Linked DNA regions of Prochlorococcus marinus str. SB. The protein of the gene in region 2 interacts with the protein of the main gene of each other region in a pairwise test. Links are inferred from orthologs where the notes say so. Each region holds a gene or a part of one and is shown on either strand. Other genes may lie near its edges.

Region 1 (3,542 bases), 760 kb from region 2 along the record:
TTGATAAATAGTTAATCCTTTAAACCTGATTGGGTGATTAACTTTGGTTGTTTTTATTTCATTTAAATTAAGATCTTCAGAAGAAAAATTTAATTTTGAAATAAACTGTTTTGGCACACCATCACTTTCACGTTCTATAGAAAAATCGACTAATTTTACATTCGCTTTTGAGTTTGTGCTCTCATTGACAAGATCTAAAGTTTCTCCAGGCAGTAAATATTGTTCTTTTGATTGACTTGTAAAACTTCCATATGCTGAACCTATAAGTAAGACTATTAATCCGATATGTACAACTAAAGGACCGATTTTTCCAATTAAACCCTTTCTTGCAGAAATATGACTATGAAATTTGTATGTTTTCCATCCTTTTTTTTTAAGTAATAAATCTACTTTTGCTATATGTTCTCCATCTTGATTGATTGGATAACTTGTAGTTAGTTGCAGTTTGCTAAATTTTTTTTCGCTATTATATTCAATCCATTTTAATGAAGCTTTTAATGAAGGAATTTGCCTCCTGAAACTACAAGCTGCAAGAGAAATGCAAAGAAGAATTAATGTAAATAAAAACCAAAAGCTTGTATATATATGATCCAATTGAAGTTTTAAGACTTTTTCTCCATCTAAAAATCCAAAAATGGGAGCACTATCGAAATTATTAATATAGAATTTATTATTACTACCTTGAGGTATAAAAGTACCTATTCCACTTGCAATAGCAATGAAGATTATCAGCGATATAGCGAATCTTAAACTTGATATTTTTAAAATAAGATTCTTAAAAATAATCATTTAAATCCAATTTGAAAATAAATTTAATAGCCCTAGGGAAACTAAAAATATCCCACTTAAAGTCGGAATTATTTGACTAAATTTTCTAAGAGCTAAAAATTGCTTTAAGTTTTCTGCAGTTGCTCCTGCAATGATTAATGGAGTTACTTGGCCTATCCCAAAGAAAAATAAAAAAATAATAGATATTATCGGGTTTTTAGCTTGCGATACCCAAGCCAAAAGAGTTGCCAAAACTGGAGTAATGCAAGGTGAAGAAGCTAGTCCAAAAGTAGTCCCTATGGCAAAAGGTGCTATAAATGTTGGTATTTTATCTTCAATTATTTTTATATCAGGTCCATTCGGAAATTGAAACTTTAGAATTCCTAATAAATTTAAACCCATTATTATTGCTAATAAGGCAACAAATGAAGTGTAATAAGATGGAATTTGCCCATATATTTTACCTAAGAATCCACTCGCAGCCCCCAGTGCAACAAGCGAAAAAACTACACCTCCTGAAAAACTAATAATTTTAAATTTATTTTTCTCTGTTCCGCCTATATAAGCAATAGTCACTGGCAGTAATGATAATGAACATGGCCCAAGACTTGTTAAAAGTCCTGCGCTGAAAACCAAAAATATAGTAAATGGACCAGGACTATTAAGACCATTCTGCATAAGCAGATTACCCTTTTGAGATAATTCTGAAATAACTAAATTAAATGATTCGATAGCTTGAATTTAATCCTTTAAATTCTAACTAATTAAGAGTCTTTCGTGTACTAATCATTCCAATGAATCCTGTTGACTCTAATGAACATCTAACTAGCATCCCTGCAATAAAAAAAGACGCTATTAATGAATTGCCACCATAACTAATGAAAGGTAGTGGTAACCCTGTAGTAGGCATTGAACCTGTTGCTACAGCAATATGCATTATTGATTGACCTGTCAACAACACACCACATCCCATAGCAACTAATTTTGTATAATTGTTCCTGCACTTAAGACTAATTCTTAGGCTTACATAAGAGAATAATGCTAAAAATCCTAAGAATAAAGTACACCCCAATAAACCAAATTCTTCCGCAAAAATTGCAAAAATAAAATCTGTATACATGAACGGCAGATATTGTAATTTTTGTATCGACAGTCCAAAACCTTGACCAAATAGACCACCTGAACCTATAGCTAATAAACTTTGAACCAATTGAAATCCATTTTCTTGTTGATCTTTCCAAGGATTTATAAATGAAGTAACTCTCAGTTTTTGATATTCGTTATTAAGGATGCTGATACATCCAGTAATTAATCCCATTGAAGCAAATGAGCAAAGAGAGCTAAGTTTTACTTCTCCACATAAACCCATTACCCAAAGAAGAATTCCAGTTAATGATGCAGTACTTAAATTAGGCTGTTTAAGTATTAAAAAAATTAATAAACCAAAGGTTATAATTGAAATTAATTTTTTATCATTCTTTACTAGATTCCAATGTGCGAAAAGATTAGAAGCTTCTAGAATTAAAAAAGGTTTAATTAATTCAGATGGCTGGAGACGTAAATTGCCAAGCACTAGCCATCTTGAAGATCCATTAACTGTAATTCCAGTAAGATTGGTAAGTAAAATCAAAAAGAATAAAATATAAAAAATAATTCTTGAAAACTTTAAAAGATTTCTAATGTCTGTATTAAGTACGAAATAAAATAAACCAATTCCGGGAATTGTCCAAATGATTTGTTTTTTCAAGAAGTAAGCCCAATTTCCCATTTCCCTACTAGCCACCCACCAACTTGATGATCCTAGTATGCATATTCCTAATATTGACCAAATGCCAATGATGACAATGAGGATTTTTGCTTCATAAGGCCATATCGACCAAGGTAAGGGAAATATAGACTCTGTTAAATTGCTGAAATTTTTTTTGTAATTAGAACTAAAGGTTTTTTTTCTTTTAGAAATTCTTTTATATTTTATTTTTTCTTGACTTATCTCCAATTTTTTAGATGTATATTTACTATTGAGACGTTTAATTGAGATTTTGCCAAGTCTTTTATTAAGGTATTAAAGTGTTAAAGCAATTCAAAAGATGACTTTTCATAAATTTTATTTTTGAAGAATAAAGTAAAAAATGGCCTACAGATTCATTATAAATCTTAAGAATTAATTTTTTATAAAAAAAAACTAGCTAAAAGGGACCTCTCCGTGATAGATTCCGTGAGTTTATATACTTACTTAAAACCATTCAGAGGGGTTTCTAAACTATGTTCACATCAGTGGACTCAAATAGAAAAAAACTTGAGCATCCTTCTAATGAGAATGTTCAATTTCCTCAATCCCTGAATAATTCGATCATTAAAGAAAGTAAATCTGGCATTGCCAATCAAATAGATCATTTGCTTTCCCAAAATGATGAATACACAAAATTGCAATTAACAATTTTTGGAATTACTTTTATTGTTTCAATTTTATTAGCATCAATAACAGGAATTTTTCTAGGCTTTACTTTTGGTTTTAGTATTTTTATAGGTGCAATTGCCGGAATTTTTTACCTTCGTTTGCTTGCCAAAAGTATAGGGAAACTTGGTAAAGAATCATCAGGTGTATCAAAATTGCAACTATTAGTTCCAGTTTGTCTCTTTATTTTTGCGAGCAAGCTAGGATATTTGGATATTTTTCCTGCAATGATAGGTTTTTTTATTTATAAGCCTTCACTCATTCTTTATTTTTCACGTTCTTAAGTAAATTTTTTTATTCAAAACAAATGTTTTTTAAT
Region 2 (4,279 bases):
TTTTTCAATTCGAACTTAAATTTAATTAGCAGAAATCAATTTATGATTTTTAATCTCTGAATATCTCTTTATTAGCAGCTCTTCTAATTCTTCTATAGCCTTACTGAATCCAGTGATACCTTCACTAAGCTTTTCACTTGCCATTTGATCTTCTAACATACTTAATCTGAAATCTTTTTCTTCAAATTCATAATCAATAGAATTATTTATTTGGGTACTTTCATCTAATTTTCTAACTAACTCTCCTTTTTCTTTTTTTAGTTCCTCAAGAAATTTTGGTGCGATTGTTAAAAGATCGCAACCTGCTAATTCTTTTATTTCATCGAGATTTCTAAAGCTCGCTCCCATTACTTCTGTCTTGAATCCCTTTTCTTTAAAGTAATTGTATATTTGTGTAACCGAAATAACACCAGGATCTTCAGAACCGACAAAACTAGTTTTACCAGTTTTTGCTTTATGCCAATCTAATATACGGCCAACGAAGGGAGAAATTAGAGTTATCTTTGCATTAGCACAAGTTACAGCTTGGCAGAAGTTAAAAAGTAAAGTTAAGTTGCACTTAATACCCTCTTTTTCCAAAATTTCAGCTGCCTTAATTCCCTCCCAAGTTGCGGCAATCTTAATTAAAATTCTTTCCTTTTTAATTCCAAAATTTTTATAAAGATTGATCAATTTTCTTGCTTTTTCTACCGTAGCTTCAGTGTCAAAGCTCAGTCTTGCATCAACTTCTGTAGATACACGCCCTGAAATAATTTTCAATATTTCTTTTCCAAAAAATACTGAAACTTGGTCAACAGTTTCTTTAATTAATTCAATTTCAGAGAATCCTTGGGACAATGCCTTTTGTGAACTGTCTAAAGCTCTATCAATTAACTTCACATAATCAGGGTTCTTAGCAGCAGCAAGTATTAGCGATGGATTGGTGGTGGCGTCCCTTGGTTGAAATTTTTTTATCGAATCTAAATCTCCAGTATCAGCAACAACAACGGTCATTGAGGACAATTGTTCTAAAATTGATTTCATATCTAGACAATGATATATATACATAAACTAGCTTTTATTCCTGATGAAATCATCAGATAATGAACTAAATATTTATAAAAATGGAAAATTTTAGGGTTTTTTAACAATCATTCCGTGATCTTTAATATTAGGAGGTATTTTTTCAATAACTATCAAACTCTCGATAATTTCTTTAGCTACAGGTACAGCAACAGTTGAACCATATGCATATGATTTAGATGGCTCATCAATAACCACGAGGACGGCAAATTTTGGATCATTAACTGGTAAGGTTGCCACAAAACTACAAACTTTTTTACTTGTATACGAACCATTTATGGCTTTTTGAGATGTACCCGTTTTCCCAGCTATCCTATAACCCTCGATTTTCGCTCCAGATCCACTACCTTTATCTACTACACTCTCCATCCATTCAAGAACAATTTTGGAGACATCCGGTGAAAAAAATTGTTTCTTTGAATTTTTATTAACTCTTTCTTTGAAAGTTGAGGTTACATGTGGAGTCACTTCAAACCCCCCATTTGCTAAAGCCGCATGAAGTTGAACCAATTTAAGTGGCGAGATTGAGAACCCTTTACCAAAAGAAGTTACGGCAGGTTCAATTGATTGATTTACAAATAAATCTTTTCTCTTTAGTTGGCCTGCAGTTGATTCAAATAAGTCAGTCTCTAAATTTTTATTTATACCTAAATTTTGTAGCCAATCCCAATAAATTGTGGGGTCTAAATTTTGCATTATTTTTACCATCCCAACATTACTTGAAACCTGCAATACTTTTGGATAGTCAATGTATCCATTACCTTTTTTATTCCAATTCGAAAGTGTCCATCCTCCAACCTTAATCCTTCCAATATCTTCAACTAATCCATCTTTCTGGATTACTTTTTCTTCTAACGCTAAGGCAAGATTAATAGGTTTAAAAGTTGAACCAGGCTCAAATAAATCTTGAGAATACCAACCCCTAAAGAGTTCAGAATCATACTGCCAAAATTTATTTGGATCATATGACGGGACTGTAACCAAGGAGAGGATCCGACCATTATTAACATCCATAACTATGGCAAATCCCTTCTTTGCTTTCCATTCCCTTACTTGCTTTGATAATGCATTGAATGACGCTTTCTGTAATTTTGAGTCTATAGTTAGCCCTAAACTTTTGTAATCATAAATAAAATCCCCTGGGGCCGAATTATCCGGTAGAGGAGTTCCATCTCCTCCTCTTTTTATTAAATTACTTTTATTAAAAACTTTAATTTGATTATCTAAATGAAGCTCTAAACCTGCTGAACCTTTATTTTCATCATTTACAAAACCTACAAGATTGGAGTAAATCTCTCCTTGAGGATAATATCTATGAGAATATTTAAACAAATCAAGTCCGCTTATTTGAAGGTTCCTAATCTTTTCTGCCTTTTCTTCAGAAATCTTATCCAAAAGCTTGATACCAATCATTTTATTATTAAATTTCTCAACGAGTATTTCATTATTAATATCCAAGATAGATGACAATTTTTTTGTAACTTCTTCAATACTGCGAACTCTATTAATTGAATCACCAGGAAAATTAAAATATTGTGGATGGGCCCATAATTTGTAAAGAGGTTTATCGTAAGCAATTAGTCTATTATTTCTATCAACAATTGATCTCCTTTTTTTTAAGGCGTTAATTTTAGAAGACTGTATTAATCTAGCTTTCCTTTGCAAATCAGATGCGTTAAAGACTTGCAATTTAACTAACCTACCAAATAAACAAAATATTAGTAGTAAACTAAAAATATAGAGAAATTTAAATCTTCTTTGATCTAGTGGTGTTAAACGAACAATTTTTTTGTATTTTTTCATCAATATCCCCTTTGATATTTGCTATCTATAAAACCTTCAATGAAACTACTTAAATTTTTCTTAAATAAACTTTCTTTTTTTTCTGAAAGTTTATCTAGATAGATTAAATCTTTAGGTTTAGTTTTTGTATAAGTATTAATAGACTCAAGTTCACTAATATAAAATTCCTCAATTTTGGCAATATAATCAATAAGATTATTATTGATAGCTCTTGTTTTATATAAGTTTTTATATGTATTTGACCATTTTCTTTGACTATTAAAAGACAAGAAAAATAAAGTGAAAATTAATACCAAAAGAGAGATATTAATAGTGTCGAAAATTTGATGTATTAATTTGACATTAATTAGAGATATTTTTTCTGAGTTTTTTTTAATTTTATATAAAACTTTTTTTTTTAAATTAAGTTGATTCCCATAAGGTTTCATCTCTGATTTATTTTTTAATAAAAGAAGTGTTATTAATCAAATAAACATCTTTTTGTTTGATTCGCAAGTAAAAATTAAATTCTTTATGTCCTCAATAGGAACAAATTTAAGAAAGTCAATCCATTCCATAAAGAATGCATAATAACTGAGGAAAACAAACTCCCTGAAGCAATTCTTGTAATTGCTAATCCAATCCCTAGAACAAATAATGGCGGCATTTCTCCCAAACTTAAATGGGCTAATGCAAAGATAAAAGCTGAAAATATAATGCCCGAAATTACTCCAAAATCTCTTGAAAGAGTTGGCAGTAAAATACCGCGAAATATAATCTCTTCAAATAGAGGAGCTAATAGGGTTGTTGTTATAAATAATAGAAAAAATGATAAGTAATTATTATTATTGAGAACAATTTCTAGCAAGGGGTTACTACCATTCTGATTATCGATCAGAATATTCATAATTAGAGAGATCAATAAAACAAAAGGAACAATTGTTAACCAACCTTTAATTCCCTGAATAATTGCATATTTTATTGGCAAGAAATTAAACTGTAAATAATCCTTTTTAAAAGTAAATTCACCATTCAATGATTTAATTTGATAAAAAACTATCCATAATGGAGGGATGGCCATAAAAAGATATCCAAAGAAAATTTTTAAAGATTGAGACAATTCATTAGAGATATTTTTAGAAAAAAGTTCAACCAAACTGATAGAAAATAAAGGTGATACCACTTCTCCTAAAACAACAAATCCACCTGCAATTAATAAAACCATATCAATTAATTCTAAATCTAAGGATTTAATTTCTTTCCAACCAAACTTTTTAAAATATATGGTTTTCCATAATATTTTTAAAGCCAGTATAGAGCCAATAAATATTGTTAAAAGTGGAATTAGTCTTATGGCTAATATTTTAAAAAACATTTTTCTTGAAAATGATTTTGTTATTAATGCACTATCGTCAAAATCAAATTTTCTGCTTAA

Evidence for each region. Proteins that work in one complex are often made in the same cells at the same time.
Region 1: the proteins of EV02_RS05515 (region 2) and EV02_RS01670 interact in binary tests that used the Escherichia coli proteins (3 or more experiments, as listed by UniProt). The link is inferred for Prochlorococcus marinus str. SB from one-to-one orthologs.

The regions. Positions count from the first base shown.
Region 1 is NZ_JNAS01000002.1:899,840-903,381, forward strand. Bases 647-3,542 are described here. They hold EV02_RS01670 (FtsW/RodA/SpoVE family cell cycle protein), read right to left. Parts: upstream 2,765-3,542; coding sequence 1,529-2,764; downstream 647-1,528. Other genes in these bases: EV02_RS01680 (cytochrome c biogenesis protein ResB), read right to left, coding at 647-789; EV02_RS01675 (cytochrome c biogenesis protein CcdA), read right to left, coding at 790-1,446; EV02_RS01665 (ATP synthase), read left to right, coding at 3,031-3,507; atpB (F0F1 ATP synthase subunit A), read left to right, coding at 3,531-3,542. Also shown: more of EV02_RS01680, read right to left, coding at 1-646.
Region 2 is NZ_JNAS01000002.1:135,674-139,952, forward strand. What follows is about bases 490-3,475. They hold EV02_RS05515 (peptidoglycan D,D-transpeptidase FtsI family protein), read right to left. Parts: upstream 2,866-3,475; coding sequence 1,114-2,865; downstream 490-1,113. Other genes in these bases: tal (transaldolase), read right to left, coding at 490-1,023; EV02_RS09745 (hypothetical protein), read right to left, coding at 2,865-3,134; EV02_RS05505 (CPBP family intramembrane glutamic endopeptidase), read right to left, coding at 3,377-3,475. Outside these bases: more of tal, read right to left, coding at 22-489; more of EV02_RS05505, read right to left, coding at 3,476-4,279. UniProt on the Escherichia coli protein: Essential cell division protein that catalyzes cross-linking of the peptidoglycan cell wall at the division septum. Required for localization of FtsN.